3 regions of the Halomonas marinisediminis genome follow, and region 1 is predicted to be linked to each of the others. Evidence: predicted binding sites of a transcription regulator. Region 1 holds the regulator's gene; each other region holds the start of a gene.
The links. The regulator sigma-54, encoded in region 1, starts transcription at its own class of promoters, with help from an activator protein. The targets are predictions, from matches to a motif close to TGGCACNNNNNTTGCTNT.
Positions count from the first base shown of each region.

Region 1 (5,616 bases):
GAACCACCCCGGACACCCTGGCCGCCGAGGCAGTCAGCCTGATGGAAGACCACCGCATCTCCGCCCTGGCCGTGGTCGATGATGAGGGGCGCCCGGTTGGCGCCCTGCATATGCACGACCTGCTGGCCAGCGGTGTGATCTGACCCCAACGATACGGAGCCCTCATGCCCCATACCTCCCCCCTCCAGGACCCGCAGCTCACCGCCCGTCTACGCCAGGTTCGCCTGCTTGCGCTGGACGTCGATGGCGTGCTCACCGACGGGCAGCTCTACTTTCAGGCCGATGGCATCGAGATCAAGGCGTTCAATGTACAGGATGGCCACGGCCTGAAGCTGCTCAAGCGTGCCGGCTTCCAGGTGGCGCTGATCACCGGCCGCGAATCGAGCATGGTCAGTCACCGCGCCGCGGCACTGGGTATCCAGCATGTCTTCCAGGGCGTCGAGAAGAAGCTTCCGGTCCTGCGGGAACTCGCCAAGCGTCTGGGGCTTGAGCTCGAGCAGGTGGCCTACTGCGGTGACGACATGCCCGATGTCGGCGCCATTCGTCGTGCCGGCATCGGCATCAGCGTGCCCAACGCACCGACCTATATCCAGAAGCATGCGGATTGGGTCACCGAGCGCGGCGGTGGCCAGGGAGCGGCCCGCGAGATCGCCGATACCCTGCTGCGCGCCCAGGGGCACTGGGATGCGGTCGTCGACACTTACCTGCACGGAGCTGGTTAGGATCATGCGCCTGCCGCGCCCTGGCTTTCGCACCGGACTGGCCCTGTTGCTGCTGGCACTGGGAGGCGGGCTGGCGCTGCTCGATCTACGTGACCCCGGCACCATCCAGCAGATACCGCGCGATGCCGCCGGGGAGCCCGACTTTTATCTCGAGAATGCGCATCTGACACGCTTCGATGCCGAGGGGCGCCTGCACCAGCAGGTAACGACCCCCCGTCTGGTCCACACCCCCAAGGATGATGTGACCCGCCTCGAGACACCACATATCAAGCTCCACGACCGTGGCGGCCGGCTCTGGCTTGCCGAGGCCGACAGCGGCCGGCTGGGGCCCGGGGGCAATCCGCTGCGGCTCGAGGGCGAGGCCAGGCTGCTCGCCCCCGCCGAGCGGTGGTCACTGGAGACCGACACCCTGCACTATGATGCCGACACCGGTCACGCCTGGAGCACCACCCCTGCCACCCTGCGCCAGCCTCCACAGCATATGCGTGGCGAGCGCTTCGATGCCTGGGTCCATGACAACCGGGCACGCCTGACCGACAATGTGCGCGGCCACCACCCGCCCGAGACCTTCGAGGAGTCCTCGTCATGAAGCGCCCCCTATCCTCACTGTTGACCGGTGCCCTGTTGCTGACGCTGCTGCCTCTTGCCCCTGCCAGCCTGGCACAGAGCCAGACTCACAACCAGGATGCCAGTGCGCCCATTCTGGTGGAGGCGGACCGTCTCGACCTTGACGACCGCGCCGGCACCGCCGTGTATACCGGCAACGTGGATATTCGCCAGGGCAGCATGCGCCTGACGGGGAATCGCGTGGAGATCCGCCGTAACGCGGCAGGTGAACTCTCCCGGGCCACCGCCATCGGCGACCGAGCCTATCTCGAGCAGCAGCCGAACCCCGCCGAGCCCGTCATCAAGGGGTGGGGGCGCACCATTGTCTATCATGTGGCCGAGCGTCGTGTTGAGCTGATCGACCGCGCCGAACTCCACCAAGGGGGGGACACCTTCGAGGGCGGTTACCTGGAGTACTTCCTCGATCGCCGGGTCGTGCAGGCCCGCGCCGATGCCGAGGGGGTCGAAGGCAGCCAGCGCATTCGCATGACCCTCCAGCCGGAACAGCAGCAAGGGGAACCATGAAGACCCTTCACGCCCGCCATCTCGCCAAGAGCTACAAGCGCCGCCGTGTGGTACAGGACATCGGCCTGTCGATCCGGCAAGGCAGCATCGTCGGACTCCTCGGCCCCAACGGCGCCGGCAAGACCACCTCCTTCTACATGATCGTGGGGCTGGTGCGCGCCGACGCGGGCACGGTGACCATCGACGAGCTGGACCTCTCCCACGCCGCCATGCACGAGAGGGCCCGGGCCGGCATCGGCTACCTGCCCCAGGAGGCCTCGATCTTCCGCAAGCTGTCGGTGGCCGACAACATCATGGCGATCCTCGAGACCCGCCGCGACCTCGATCGCGACGGACGTCGAGCGCGCCTGGAGCAGCTGCTCGAGGAGTTCCATGTCACCCATATTCGCGACAACCTGGGCATGAGCCTATCCGGCGGCGAACGCCGCCGGGTAGAGATCGCCAGGGCCCTGGCGACCGAGCCCGCCTTCATTCTTCTCGACGAGCCCTTCGCCGGCGTCGATCCCATCTCGGTGGGCGAGATCAAGGGGGTCATTCGTCAGCTGAAGGCTCGCGACATCGGCGTTCTGATCACCGATCACAATGTCCGCGAGACCCTCGACATCTGCGACACCGCCTACATTGTCGGCGACGGTCAGATCATCGCCGAGGGCGATGCCGAGTCGATCCTTGCCAACCAGAAAGTGCGCGAGGTCTATCTCGGTGCCGACTTCCGCCTCTGACGCAAGCGCCCTCGCGCCTGGAGACGGTTGTGACGGCTGTGGCAGCAGCAGGCCAGCGCGATAGCGTTCACCCAATGGCATGATTATTGCTTAAGGTCGTATTGCACGATGCCCTGCCAGGCACTAGGGTAAGGCTTTCCGACATGCCAGGAGGACGCCTGCCATGGCCATGAAGGCATCTCTGCAACTACGGATCGGCACCCAGCTAACCATGACCCCCCAGTTGCAGCAGGCCATCGCCCTGCTGCAGCTCTCCACCCTAGATCTACGCCAGGAGGTCCAGCAGGCGGTGGAGAGCAACCCGCTGCTGGAGCTTGACGATGAGTTCGGTGAGCAGGCCACCCAGGAGCCTGCGCAGGACGACTGGGCAAGCGAGATTCCCGAGCAGCTCGCCACCGACAGCGACTGGTCGGATACCTACCAGGACCTGGCGGCGCCCAGCGGCGGAGAGGGACCCGATTTCGAGCGCCAGGCGGAAGGCCAGAGCCTGCACGGTCATCTCTCCTGGCAGCTGGCGATGAGCGACCTCGACCCACGGGAGCGCCAGATCGCCGAGAGCCTTATCGACGCCGTCAACGATGCCGGCTACCTAACGGCTCCCCTCGACGAGATTCGAGACGGCCTGAGACAGCAGGGACTGTCCGACCTGCGCAGCCAGGAGATGGAGCGAGTCCTGCGCCATCTGCAGCAGTTCGAACCCACGGGGATCTTCGCCCGCGATTTGAGTGAATGTCTGCAGCTTCAGCTCGCCGCCCTCCCCGACGATACGCCGCACCTACCCCAGGCACGACGCCTGGTCCGACAGTTCCTTGAGGCCCTCGGCAACGATGACCGCCGCCTGCTCAAGCGGCGCCTGGGGGTGGATGACACGGCGCTCGACGCTTCCATCGCCCTGGTGCGCAGCCTGGATCCTCGTCCCGGCAGCGCCTTCTCAAGCGTCACCGACGACTACGTGATTCCCGATCTCGTTGCCTTCCACGATCAACGTGGCTGGCACGTCCAACTCAACCCCGAGGCGATCCCACGGCTGCGCATCCAGCCCGATTACGCGGCACTGGTCCGCCGCGCCGACAAGAGTGACGACAACACCTTCCTCAAGGAGCACCTCCAGGAGGCGCGCTGGCTGATAAAGAGCCTTAGCAGCCGCAACGACACCCTGCTGCGAGTGGGTCGCGAAGTCATGGCGCGCCAACTCAACTTCCTGGAGCAGGGTGAAGAAGCCATGAAGCCACTCACCCTGGCCGATATCGCCCAGACGGTGGAGATGCATGAATCCACCATCTCGAGAGTCACCACCCAGAAGTTCATCCACACTCCTCGCGGGGTCTTCGAGCTCAAGTTCTTCTTCTCCAGCCAGGTCGGCAACGAGAGCGATCGCCACTCCAGCACCGCCATTCGTGCACGCATCCGCAAGCTGATTCAGGATGAACCGCCACGCAAGCCGCTATCCGATAGCCGCCTGGTCACCCTGCTAGATGAGGCCGGCATCCAGGTCGCCAGGCGGACGATTGCCAAGTACCGTGAGGCCATGGGCATCCCCTCCTCCAGCGAGCGCAAGCGCCTGCGCTGAGCACATGGGGCAGGGCACCATCACCCCCTGCTCGACCGGCCCAACCCCTTGAACATGGCGGGAATCTCCCCCGGGACCGACAGGGGGTATGCAAGACATGAAAAAGGGTTACAATCGAATCACAACCATCGAGCAAGGAGCGTGTCATGCAAGTGAATATCACCGGCCTTCATGTGGAACTGACCGATGCCCTGCGTGACTATGTCAACGAGAAGCTGACTCGCGTGGAGCGCCACTATGACAACATCACCAACGTGCAGGTGACCCTATCTGTCGAGAAGGAGCGCCAGGCCGCCGCCTGCATCATGCATGTTGCCGGTGCCGAGCTGCATGCAGAAGCCCAGGATGTCGACATGTACGCCGCCATCGATTCGCTCGCCGACAAGCTGGACCGCCAGCTGGTCAAGCACAAGGAAAAGGCCCAGGCTCGCGCCCAGGGCGCCGGTGCCCGCTGAACCCACGATGTCCTCACTCGAAACCATTCTTCCCCCGGAGCGCACCCTCTTCGATGTGCCCGGGGGCAGCAAGAAACGGGTGCTGGAGTTCTTCAGCACCTTCATTGCGCAGAACACGCCCAGCCTCGACAGCCAGGAAGTCTTCGCGAGGCTAATTGCCCGCGAGCGTCTCGGTAGCACCGGCATCGGCAACGGCGTGGCCATTCCACATGCGCGCAGTCCGCACTGCAAGGCGCCCATCGCCGGCTTTCTCAAGTTGACGGAGCCGGTGGATTTCGACGCCATCGATGGAGAGCCCGTCGATCTGGTGTTTGTGCTGCTGGTTCCCGAAGAGGCCGATGCGGCCCACCTGACCCTGCTGGCCCAGCTGGCCGGCATCATGAACGACGTCGATACCCGCACGCGCCTGCGCCGCAGCTCGAGTCAGCGCGACCTCCACGACAGCCTTATCGAGGCCATTCGACGACAGGGTTGAGCGGTAACGAGCACCCCTCAGCCAGAACGACCAGGAGACCTCCATGCGACTCGTAATCATCAGCGGCCGCTCCGGCTCGGGCAAGTCAATCGCCCTGCAAGCGCTGGAGGATCTCAGCTACTACGCCATCGACAACCTGCCGGCCATGCTGCTGGGTTCGCTGGTTGACGAACTGAGCAACCCCGAGTCCCAGCGCACCTCAATCGCCGTTAGCATCGATGCCCGCAACCTCCCCCAGGCCCTGGAGCGCTTCCCCAGCCTCCTGGAGGAGGTGCGTGAACGCGGTATCGACTGCCAGGTCATCTACCTGAACACCGACGCACGCATCCTGATCGAGCGCTACTCCGCCACCCGGCGTCGACACCCGCTGACTCGCGAGAGCGAGATGACGCTCGCCGAGGCGATCGACTCCGAGGAGCAGGCACTCTCCGGGATTCGCGACCTGGCCGACCTGGTAATCGATACCTCACGACTGACGGTCCATGAGTTACGCGCCCGTATCGCCGACCAGGTAGCCCATCATCGCCCCGAGCAGCTGACC
Region 1 is NZ_SLTR01000007.1:69,993-75,608, reverse strand. Features, by position in the region: gene E0702_RS07185 (KpsF/GutQ family sugar-phosphate isomerase) at 1-143, shown strand, start outside; gene E0702_RS07180 (KdsC family phosphatase) at 165-722, shown strand; gene lptC (LPS export ABC transporter periplasmic protein LptC) at 727-1,311, shown strand; gene lptA (lipopolysaccharide transport periplasmic protein LptA) at 1,308-1,853, shown strand; gene lptB (LPS export ABC transporter ATP-binding protein) at 1,850-2,575, shown strand; gene E0702_RS07160 (RNA polymerase factor sigma-54) at 2,739-4,145, shown strand; gene hpf (ribosome hibernation-promoting factor, HPF/YfiA family) at 4,292-4,600, shown strand; gene ptsN (PTS IIA-like nitrogen regulatory protein PtsN) at 4,608-5,075, shown strand; gene rapZ (RNase adapter RapZ) at 5,119-5,616, shown strand, end outside.

Region 2 (5,616 bases), on a different contig from region 1:
CGGCAAAGGCCGCGAGGTAGGCCCCGCGGCGGACGCCACCCAGCGCCTGCCAGCCGGGCAGGGCCGCACGTGCTGCCTGCACGGCGGCGTCCACATCGGCGCTGTCGCCGGCGGTGAGCTCGGCGATCCGGGTCTGGCGATAGGGGTCCATCACCGACAGGCGGCGCTGGCCTCGGCTCTCGATCCATTGATTGTCGATGAACTGCTGAATCAGGTGTTGCATGCAAAGGCTCCCGGTTGTCTCGGCACCATGCTGGAGGGTGAGGCGGTCAGGCAACGGCCTCGGACCAGGCCGCGGCGTCGATCTCGATCAGCATCGGGCCGTCCTCGGGACGGTGCGCGAGGGCACGTGCCAGGCCTGCGGGATTGCCGACCCGGCTCGCCGCGCAGCCGAAGCCGGCGGCCAGGGTCTGGAAGTCCGGCGCCTGAATATCGACCCCGAGGCGAGTGACCCCGGCATTGTCCATGAAACGGCGGATCTCCTCATAGCCCTGGTTGTGCCACAGCAGCACGATGATCGGCAGGCCCTCCTCCACCGCGCAGGCCAGCTCGGTGAGGGTGAACATCACGCCGCCGTCGCCGACCAGGGCGACAACCGGCAGTTCGGGCTGGCCGAGGCTCGCCCCCATGGCGGCGGGCAGGCCGTAGCCCAGCGTGCCGTAGCCGGTGGAGGCGTTGAAGAAACGCCGCGGGGCATCCTGGCTCACCAGATGATTGGCCGCGTAGGTGGTGGCGCAGGAGTCACCCACCAGGATCGCTTCAGGCAGGCACTCACGCAGTGTGTCGAACAGCGGAACATAAGCGCGGAAGGCCGGGTCCTCGGCCAGTGCCAGGGACTCGAGGGCGGCGCGGGTACGGTTCCTTCCATCCCGTGCCAGGGGGCGGCCGGCCAGCGCCTGCTCGCAGCTCGTCGCCAGCGCCTCGATGCTCGAGGCGGCGTCGGCCACCAGCGCCAGATCAGCGTGCTGATTGCGCGCCAGCTGCTCGGGGTCCAGGTCGATACGGATCAGCCGACCGCCCAGCTCGAAGCCATCGTCGAACACCACATCGTAGTCGGTCTCGCCAATCTCGGTGCCGATGGCCAGCACCACATCGGCCTCACGCGCCAGCTGGCGTACCGCCGGCAGCGAGGCGTTGGCGCCCAGATCCAGCGGATGGTCGCGGCCGAGCAGCCCCTTGGCGTTGATGGTGGTGACGGTGGGGGCATCGAGCAGCTCGACCAGACGGCGGGCCGCCTGAGGAGCGCCGACGCAGCCACCCCCCAGCAGCACCAGGGGGCGCTCGGCCTCGCTGAGCCAGCTCCGGGCCTGCTCGAGGGCGTGCGGGTCCGGGGCGGACTTGCTCAGCACGCTGCGGCGAAGGTGGCGTGGGGCGCTGACCGGCGCATCGAACAGATCGATGGGGATCTCGATATGCACGGGGCCCGGGCGGGCTCCGTCGAACACCGCAAAGGCACGGGCCAGGGCTTCTCCGAGACCCTCCGGGTCGAGCAGGGTGTGGCTGAAGCGAGAGACCCCGGCCATCAGCTCGCGCTGCCCCGGTAGCTCGTGCAGGCGCCCCTGGCCACGACCCAGGGTGTCACGGCGATTGACGCTGGAGATCACCAGCATCGGTATCGAGTCCGCCAGGGCCTGGCCCATGGCGGTGGCGATATTGGTCATCCCGGGGCCGGTGATGATGAAGCAGACACCGGGCTTGCCCGTGGCGCGAGCGTAGCCGTCCGCCATGAAGCCGGCGCCCTGCTCGTGTCGTGGCGTCACGTGGCGAATGCCGCTGCCCTGGTGTTCATGCTCGCCACCGCCTTCTAGGCCGCGGTAGAGCTCGATGGTATGGACGCCCGGAATTCCGAACACGGTGTCCACGTTGTAGGCGTCGCGCAGCAGGCGGATCAGCAGTTCAGCGCAGGTCATGGATATCTCTCTCCTCAGGGGCATGGTGGGCTCGGGGGTAGGGGGTTCCCTTTACCCCACCAGCCAGTGGGCCATGATCACGATGATGGGCAGCGTGATGGCGGTACGCAGCAGGAAGATCACCACCAGTTCCCACAGCTTGAGGGGAATGCGGGACTTCAGCAGCAGGGCGCCGATCTCGGACATGTAGATCAGCTGGGTCAGCGACAGGCAGGCGATAACGAAGCGGGTGAGCTCGCTCTCGATGTCGCTGGCCAGCACCGCCGGCAGGAACATGTCGGCGAAGCCCACCAGGGTGGCCGGTGCGGCGGCCTCGGCTTCGGGCAGGCCCATCCACTCGAGTACCGGCACCATCGGCATGGAGAGCCAGGTAAACAGCGGGGTGAACTCGGCCAGTACCAGCGCCACGGTACCGATGGCGATGACCAGCGGCAGCAGGCCGAAGAAGATGTCGGCGACGTTGAAGAGGGCCAGGCGGACCAGCTTCAGCGGACCCGGAGCCTTCTCGGCGCGAGCCACGGCGATGCCCAGGCTGTAGCGCAGCAGGCTCTGGTCGCCGGTGTTCTCCTCCTGGATCTGGCAGCCGACCGGCTCATAGTAGTCGTTGGACTTGCGTGACAGGGGCGGCAGGCGAGGCACGATCACGGCAGCCACCAGGCCGGCCACCACCACGGTCAGGTAGAAGGGGATGAACAGATGGTTGATGCCAATGAAGCTGGTCACCAGCAGGGCGAAGGCGATGGAGACGATGGAGAAGTTGGTGGCAACGGCCGAGGCCTCGCGGGCGTTATAGAAGCCCTGTTCGTACTGCTGGGTGGTGATCAGCACGCCGACGGTGCCCGAGCCCATCCAGGAGGCGGTCGCGTCGATGGCGCTGCGCCCGGGCAGGCCGAAGATCTTGCGGAACGGGGTGCGCACCATGGAGCCGATAAACTCCATGAAGCCGAAATCGACCAGGAAGGGCAGCAGAATGGCGGCGAAGAAGAAGAAGGTCAGCAGGACCGGCGCCAGGTCGTTGAGCATCACCCCACCGGTGAAGGAGGCGGTGATCATCTGCGGGCCGACCTGAAAGTAGGTCATCAGCGCGAACGCAGCGCCGAGGGCGCGCATCACCACCCATAGCGGCGAGATGTCGAAGAGCTCCTTCATCGCGCCCTGGCGGGCCCAGCCGGGCCGTGTCAGCTTGACCACCAGGGTCAGCAGGATGGAGAGGCAGAGCACCACGGTGGCGATGGCGGGCAGGGCGTCGCCGAGAGTGGCCTTGAGCCAGTCGGCGGCCAGGCCCATGCCGATGTTGATGGTGTCACCCACCGAGAAGGGCACCAGGAACAGCAGGATGCCGATCAACGAGGGGACGAGGAACTTGATCAGACCGTGGGTGCTCAGCTTGCCCCCTTCGGTCGTGATCTTGTCGGCGGAATGCAGATGGGAGGACATGGGGCGATTACTCATTGCTGTTGTAATGGTGGGCGCCCGCTGAGGGGCGCCATCAGGCGGTTGTCGGGGCCTCTCCCTGGCCCCGGGGTGAGTCAGTCGCGGCGCTTGACCCCGGGCAGGACACACAGCATCTCGTACAGCAGCGTGGCGCCCATCAGGGCGGTATTGCCGCTGGGGTCGTAGGGCGGTGCCACCTCGACCAGATCGCCACCGACGATGTTGAGCCCCTGGGCGCCACGCACGATCTCCAGACCCTGGGCGGAGGTCAGTCCGCCCATCTCCACGGTGCCGGTGCCGGGTGCCACGGAGGGGTCGAGGCCATCGATATCGAAGGAGATATACACCGGACCGTCGCCCATCTGCTCGCGCACCTCGGCCATCAACGGCTCCAGCGACTTGTGCCAGCACTGCTCGGCCTGGACGACACGGAAGCCCTGCTGACGACACCAGTCGAAGTCCTCGGCGGCGTAACCGGTGCCGCGCAGGCCGATCTGCACCACGCGGTTGGCATCCAGCAGGCCCTCCTCCTGGGCGCGACGGAAGGGGCAGCCGTGGGCGACCTCCTCACCGAACATGTGCTCGTTGACGTCGGCGTGGGCATCGATATGGATCAGGCCGACCGGGCCATGCTTCCTGGCGATGGCGCGCAGGATCGGCCAAGTCAGGGTGTGGTCGCCGCCCAGGGTCAGCGGAACACAGTCATGAGCCAGTACGTCATCGTAGAACCGGCTGATGATGTCCAGGTTCTTCGGCAGATTGAAGGTGTTGATCGGCACGTCGCCGATATCCGCCACCTGCAGGCTGTCGAAGGGGGCCGCACGGGTGGCCATGTTGTAGGGCCGCAGCATGCGCGACTCATCGCGAATCTGTCGCGGCCCCAGACGAGTTCCGGGCCGGTTGGAGGTGCCGATATCCATCGGGATGCCGATAAAGGCGGCATCGAGGCCGGCAGCGCTCTCCTGGGTGGGCAGGCGCATCATGGTGGCGGGTCCACCGAAACGCGGCATCTCGTTGCCGCCGAGAGGCTGGTTGAAGTCGCTCATGCAGGGCTCCTGTGAAGCTGATGGATATGCCTGGCCACGTGAGGCCGGTGCGATACCCCTGGAAAAGCAGGATGCGTGCCAATGTCGGTTTCGTTAGACCAAAGATTAAAAAGTGAGGCGGGATGCTATGGCCTCGGGGCGTGTGGGAGGGGAGGGTGATTCATTCCTGGATCGGTATGCCGGAGTGGCGTGATACAATAATGGATCGCGATCCAGGAGTGAATCACCGATGTCCGAGCATGACGCCCTGATCCTCAAGACCATCATCGACACCGCCCACGATCACTTCTTTATCGTCGCGCCCGATGGCCGTATCCGGGATGTCAGCCCCGGGGCGGCGGCGGTCTATGGCATGTCCCGTGAGGCCCTCTGTGCCACCAGCGTCCAGCGGCTGGAGGCCGACGGTGTGTTGACGCCCTCGGTGAGCCTGGAGGTCATCCGAACGGGCAGGCCGGTGCAGCTGGAGCAGCGTACCGGTACCGGGCGGCGGGTCATCGCCCAGGCGCACCCCGTGTTCGAGGACGAGCGCCTGGTGGCGGTGGTGAGCCGCTCCATGGACATGACCGATCTGCAGCTGTTGCAACAGGAGTATGCGCTGCTGCAGCGCCGCTTCAGTGAGCATCTCCGCCGGGGGCATGCGCTGGAGACCGACGCCGAGGCGCTGGAGGCGGAGCTGGATGAGCTCGAGGTGAAGAGCCAGCTGATGCGTGAGGTGGCCCTGCTGCTGCGGCGGGTCGCCCCTACCGATGCCACCGTGCTGATGCTGGGGGAGTCCGGGGTGGGCAAGACCGCCTTCGCCCGCCAGCTTCACCGCTGGAGCTCGCGTTGCGACGGCCCCTTCATCGACGTCAACTGTGCCGCCATTCCCGAGAGCCTGTTCGAGTCGGAAATGTTCGGTTATCGCCCCGGCGCCTTCTCCGGCGCCGCCCCCGGTGGGCGTGTGGGGCTGATCGAACAGGCCGAGGGCGGCACCCTGTTTCTCGATGAGATCGGCGAGCTGCCCCTGGCGGTGCAGACCAAACTGCTCAAGACCATCCAGGATGGCTTCATCACTCGGCTCGGCGACAGCGCGCCGAGGCGCGTGGACTTTCGCCTGGTGGTGGCCACCAACCAGGACCTCTCGGCGCGGGTGGAGGAGGGGCTGTTTCGGCTCGACCTCTACTACCGCCTGAACGTGATTCCGGTCACCCTGCCCCCGCTGCGCGAGCGTCGCGAGGATATTCCGG
Region 2 is NZ_SLTR01000016.1:56,430-62,045, forward strand. Features, by position in the region: gene E0702_RS12020 (aldehyde dehydrogenase family protein) at 1-223, opposite strand, end outside; gene E0702_RS12025 (5-guanidino-2-oxopentanoate decarboxylase) at 270-1,910, opposite strand; gene E0702_RS12030 (YjiH family protein) at 1,962-3,347, opposite strand; gene speB (agmatinase) at 3,440-4,390, opposite strand; gene E0702_RS12040 (sigma-54 interaction domain-containing protein) at 4,620-5,616, shown strand, end outside.
Region 2: the regulator sigma-54 is predicted to act here: its motif matches at 4,454-4,471, upstream of speB (agmatinase).

Region 3 (5,616 bases), on a different contig from region 1:
TCGCTCGACGCTGGCTCATCTCCACCCGTTCGCGCAGGCTCGATGCGCCGATCGGCGCCGGGCTCTCCGATCCTTGCGGCACGCTATCGCCCCTCCCCTCGGGGAGAGGCAGGTCGAGCCAGGCCGGCTCCAGGGTAATGATCTCGTCGCGTCGTGCCCCGTGGCTCAAGGCCTTGATCGACGCGCGGCTGATCACATGCTCCAGTTCACGCACGTTACCCGGCCAGGCATAGGCCAGCAGCCGCTCCTCCGCCTGCGGGGAGAGGCGCAGGCTGCGCACCCCGAGCCGAGTGCGGTTGATCTCCAGGAAGTGGCCGGCCAGCACCAACACATCGCTGCCCCGCTCGCGCAGCGGCGGAATGGCCACCGGATAGACCGACAGGCGGTGATAGAGGTCGGCGCGAAAGCTGCCGGCACGCACCGCCTCGGCCAGCTGACGGTTGGTGGCGGCGATGATGCGCACATCGACACGCCTCGGTAGATCCTCGCCCAGCCGCTGAACTTCGCCTTCCTGAATCGCGCGCAGCAGCTTGGCCTGCACCGCCAGCGGCAGCTCGCCCACTTCGTCGAGAAACAGGGTACCGCCGTCGGCCGCCTCGAAGCGGCCGGCGCGCTCGGCGCTGGCGCCGGAGAAGGCTCCCTTCACATGGCCGAAGAGCTCACTCTCGGCCAGTGATTCGGGCAGCGCCGCACAGTTCACCTGCACCAGCGGTGCGGCGTGTCGTGCCGAGCGGCGATGCAGGCGACGGGCAAACAGTTCCTTGCCGACTCCGGTCTCGCCACTGAGCAGTACCGACAGATCCGCTCTCGCCACGACATCGAGTTCACGCAGCAGCCGCTGAAGCACCTCACTATGCCCGAGGATATCCCGAGCCTCGGGGGCCGCCAGCGGCAGACCACTCTCCTGCTGAGCCATGCGCAGGGCGCGCAGATCGCGCTCCAGACGACTGACCCTTACCGCGGCCTCGATCAGCAGCGCATAGCGCTCCAGGGCGGCACAGTCGACGGCATCGAAGGTCCCCGCCTCCAGTGCATCCAGGGTCAGTGCTCCCCAGGGCTCGCCCTCCACATGCAGACTGATGCCCATGCAGTCGTGGACATGCAGGGGCTGGCCGGGCTGCTGCTCCACCAGGCCATCATAGGGGTCCGGAAGGTTGGCATCGGGGAGAAAGAGGGTGGTAGAGCGACTGGCGAGGATGGTGGCCAGCCGGGGATGCTGGGCCACCTCGAAGCGCCGTCCCAGGGCCTCTCGTACCAGACCGTCCAGCGCCAGCGGCACCAGGCAGCCCTCCTCCAGGCGCAGCAGGCAGACGGCACCGCATCGAAAGCTCTCGCGCAGGGTGCGCACCAGACGCTGCAGGCGCACCGCACTGGGCAGGTCGGCGACCAGGTCGGCCAGCAGGGTGTCGTCAAGCATGGTGATAATTACCTCAACGGGTTTAAACAACCCTAATCGACCCGGGTACTTTTCACCACTGCCACTTCAACAACCCCATGGCAGCGGCCTCTGGAATCTGGCACGAGGTTTGCTTGATAAGAAATGCCAATCAGCTCTATTTCCCTTTTACCCTTTCCCATCTGCCCCAGGAGCTTCTCCCATGAGCCTGATCGAACAGACCGTCGGCCGCACCGCCCTGACCCTGCCCGGCGCCACGCGGGTGTTTCGCGACCACAATATCGACTTCTGCTGCGGCGGCCGCATCAGCCTGCGCGAGGCCGCCGAACGTATCGGCCTGGCACCCGAGGCGCTGGTGAGCGAGCTCGAGGCGCTGCCCGCCGGCGAAAGCGACGCACGCGACTGGCAGTCGGCCAGCAACGACGAGCTGGTCGAGCATATCCTGACCCGCTACCACGATGTCCATCGCCAGCAACTGCCCGAGCTTGTGCGCATGGCCCGTCGCGTCGAACAGGTCCATGGCGAGCGAGACACCTGCCCCAACGGCCTGGCCGACCTGCTCACCACCCTCCACCAGGAGATGGAGAGCCATATGCAGAAGGAGGAACAGATCCTCTTCCCGATGCTGCGTCGAGGCATGGCCGCCCAGGCCCAGGGCCCTATCGCGGTGATGCGTCATGAGCACGATGACCACGGCGAGCACCTGGAGCAGCTGGCCGCGCTGACCGACGACATCACCCCACCCCGGGGGGCCTGTACCACCTGGCGCGCCCTCTACACCGGTCTTCGGGAGTTCCGCGACGACCTGATGCAGCACATCCACCTGGAGAACAACCTGCTCTTCGAACGGGCCGGCTAGACCGGCCGCACCCGGGAGGCCACCATGAAAGCCATCATTTTGGAACGCCTGCATGCCGACCATCGGCGCTATGCAGCACTGCTGTGCATCCTTGACCGCCAGCTGCATATCGCCACCTGCGACGAGATCCCCGACTACCGCCTGTTGGCCGGGCTCTGCCACTACCTGACCCATCAGCCCGAGGAGTGGCACCATCCGGTCGAGGATGCCCTCTTCGCGCGCCTGGCCGGCTGCGATACGCAGAGCGCCGAGCTGCTTGCCGTGCTTACCGAGGAGCACCGGCGGATCTCCCGTAACGGCAAGGAGCTCGAGACGACCTTCCATCGCCAGGCCAGCGATGCCCCTCAGGCCGAGCTCGATCTCAACCGACTCAACCTCGCCCTCGCCTTCAGCGAGCTCTACCGCCACCACCTCTACAGCGAGGAGCGGCACGTCTATCCGCTGATCGAGCGCTGCATCCCTGCCGCTGAGCTCGACAGCCTGGTACCCCACCTCTCCCTGGCAAGCCCAGCAGAGGGCAGCACCGGCTTCCAGCGGCTCTACCGCCAGATCGCCGACCATCACACCGGCCTGCGCCTGGGGCACGGCGAGCAGGCCGACTTCTGCCCGCTCTGCGACGCCAGACCCGACTACGCCTCCTTATGATCCGAGTCAAAAGGCCGCGCGGGATAGTCGACTAGCATGGTCGGAATTCCCACCACAGGAGGCTCACCATGGAGCTCGTCTGCCCCGCCGGCAACCTGCCCGCCCTCAAGCGCGCCGTGGATGAAGGGGCCGATGCCGTCTATTTCGGCTTTCAGAACACCACCAACGCCCGCCAGTTCGCCGGCCTCAACTTCACCGACAAGCGTGCCAGGGAGGGCATCGACTACGCCCACGCCCGCGGCAAGCGGGTCTTCTGCGCCATCAATACCTATCCGCAGCCGGACGGCTGGGCGATGTGGACCCGTGCCGTGGACCAGGCCGCGGATCTCGGCGTCGACGCCCTGATCATGGCCGACATGGGGCTGCTCGACTATGCCGCCCGCCGCCACCCGAATCTCGCCCGCCACCTCTCGGTGCAGGGCTCGGCCACCAGTCATGAGGCGCTGCGCTTCTACCACGACCAGTTCGGCATCAAGCGCGCCGTGCTGCCCCGGGTGCTCTCCATGACCCAGGTACGCGACCTGGCGAAGCAGAGCCCGGTGGAGCTCGAGGTATTCGCCTTCGGCAGCCTGTGCATCATGGCCGAGGGGCGCTGCTATCTCTCCTCCTACCTGACCGGCGAGTCACCCAACACCCGCGGCGTCTGCTCCCCGGCGGCCCATGTACGCTGGGAGGAGACACCGGGGGGCCTCGAGTCGCGCTTGAACGGCGTGCTGATCGACCGCTACGGCGAAGGCGAGAACGCCGGCTACCCCACCCTGTGCAAGGGGCGCTTCGAGGTAGAGGGCGAGACCTATCACGCCATCGAGGAACCCACCAGCCTCAACACCCTGGAGCTGCTGCCGGAGCTTGCGGAGCTCGGTATCGCCGCGGTGAAGATCGAGGGGCGCCAGCGCAGCCCGGCCTATGTCTCGAAGGTGGCCGGCATCTGGCGTCAGGCCCTGGATCGCCTGGCACGAGCCCCGGGACGCTTCCACACCGAGCCCGCCTGGATGACCGGTCTGGGCGAGGTCTCGGAAGGCAGCACGACCACTCTGGGCGCCTACGAGCGCCGCTGGAAATAGGAGAGCCCCATGCCCGCTACCCCCACGCTTCAGCTGTCGCTCGGCCCGGTGCTCTTCTACTGGACCCGCGAGCACTATGCCGACTTCTATCGCGAGGCCGCCGACTGGCCGGTGGAGATCGTTCATCTCGGTGAGTCGGTCTGCTCGCGGCGCCGCGACATGAAGCTCGACGACTGGCTAGGCATAGGCCGTGAACTCGCCCAGAGCGGCAAGCAGGTGGTGCTCTCGAGCCAGACCCTGATCGAGTCCGAGGCCGACCTGCGCGATCTGCGCAAGCTGTGCGACAACGGCGAGTTCCTGGTCGAGGCCAACGACCAGAGTGCCCTGCAACGCCTGTCGGCGGCGAACCGGCCCTTCGTGGCCGGCGCCGCCCTCAACCTCTACAACCCCGCGACCCTGGCGGTACTCTCCCGCGCCGGCATGCGGCGCTGGCAGGCCCCGGTGGAGATGTCCCGGGACGACCTGGCCCGGCTGCTCGACGACTGCCGCCAGCAGGGCCTCGACGCCCCTTGTGAGGTGTTCGCCTATGGCCATCTGCCGCTGGCCTGGTCGTCGCGCTGCTTCACGGCACGGCGCTACCAGAAGCCCAAGGACCGCTGCCAGTTCGTCTGCCAGAAACACCCCGAGGGGTTGGCACTGCGCACTCAAGAGGCGTCCCATCAGGTGTTTACCCTCAACGGCATCCAGACCCTCTCCGGAGCCTGTCAGGACCTGCGCCACGAGGTATCGGGCATGGCCGAGATGGGTATCGGCGTGGCACGCCTGAGCCCACGCCCGAAGGGCATGGCAGAGGTGGTCACGGCCTTCGATGCCGCGCGCCGGGGTGAACTGCCTGCTCCCGACCCGCTCAGCCTGGTCGACGCCGAGATCTGCGACGGCTACTGGCACGCCCGCCCCGGCATGGATCACAGCCGGGCCGCCGGTCTCGGGTAGGCACCATGCAGATCCCCCTGGCGCCCGCCCCGCAGGCCCCTGTTCGGCTACCCATCGCGGGTTTCGAGGCGCGCGATGACCACGCCTTCCCGGGGCGCCGGGCGGCGGTGGTCTACCTGCAGGGGTGTCCCCTGCAGTGTGGCTACTGCGAGACGGCGAGCAGCATGGGGCCGGCACGGCGAGCCGCCGCGGGGGAGTGGGATGCCATCGAGGGGCTGCTGGCCACCCGGGTCGGCGATCTCGATGGCGTGGTATTCAGCGGTGGCGAACCCACCCTGCACCCGGACCTGCCCGCCGCCGCCGAGGCCTGCCGGGCACTGGGGCTGGCGGTGGGGCTGCACACCGCCGGCGCCTACCCCGAGCGCCTGGAACGGCTGCTGCCGCATCTCGACTGGGTGGCCCTGGATACCAAGGGGCGCGGGGCCGACTTCGACCGCATCGCAGGTCGAGCGGGTATCTGGCGCCGGCACGCGCTCAGCCTGGCGCTGCTGCTGGAGGCCGGGGGGCCCTTCGAGTGCCGCACCACGCTGCACTGGCGCGACTTCAGCCTCGATGCCCTCGAGCAGCTGGCCATGACCCTGGCCGACTGCGGGGTGCGTCGCTACGCCATCCAGCTCGCCCGCCTGGAACGCTGCCTGGATCCGGCCTATCGTGGTGCGGTGGAGGATGCCCCGCCCCGCGAGGCGCTGGAAACCTTGGTCAGGCGGCTGCGCCCTCAT
Region 3 is NZ_SLTR01000003.1:256,670-262,285, forward strand. Features, by position in the region: gene norR (nitric oxide reductase transcriptional regulator NorR) at 1-1,417, opposite strand, end outside; gene ytfE (iron-sulfur cluster repair protein YtfE) at 1,599-2,255, shown strand; gene E0702_RS04455 (hemerythrin domain-containing protein) at 2,280-2,900, shown strand; gene ubiU (ubiquinone anaerobic biosynthesis protein UbiU) at 2,969-3,964, shown strand; gene E0702_RS04465 (U32 family peptidase) at 3,974-4,897, shown strand; gene E0702_RS04470 (anaerobic ribonucleoside-triphosphate reductase activating protein) at 4,903-5,616, shown strand, end outside.
Region 3: the regulator sigma-54 is predicted to act here: its motif matches at 1,516-1,533, upstream of ytfE (iron-sulfur cluster repair protein YtfE).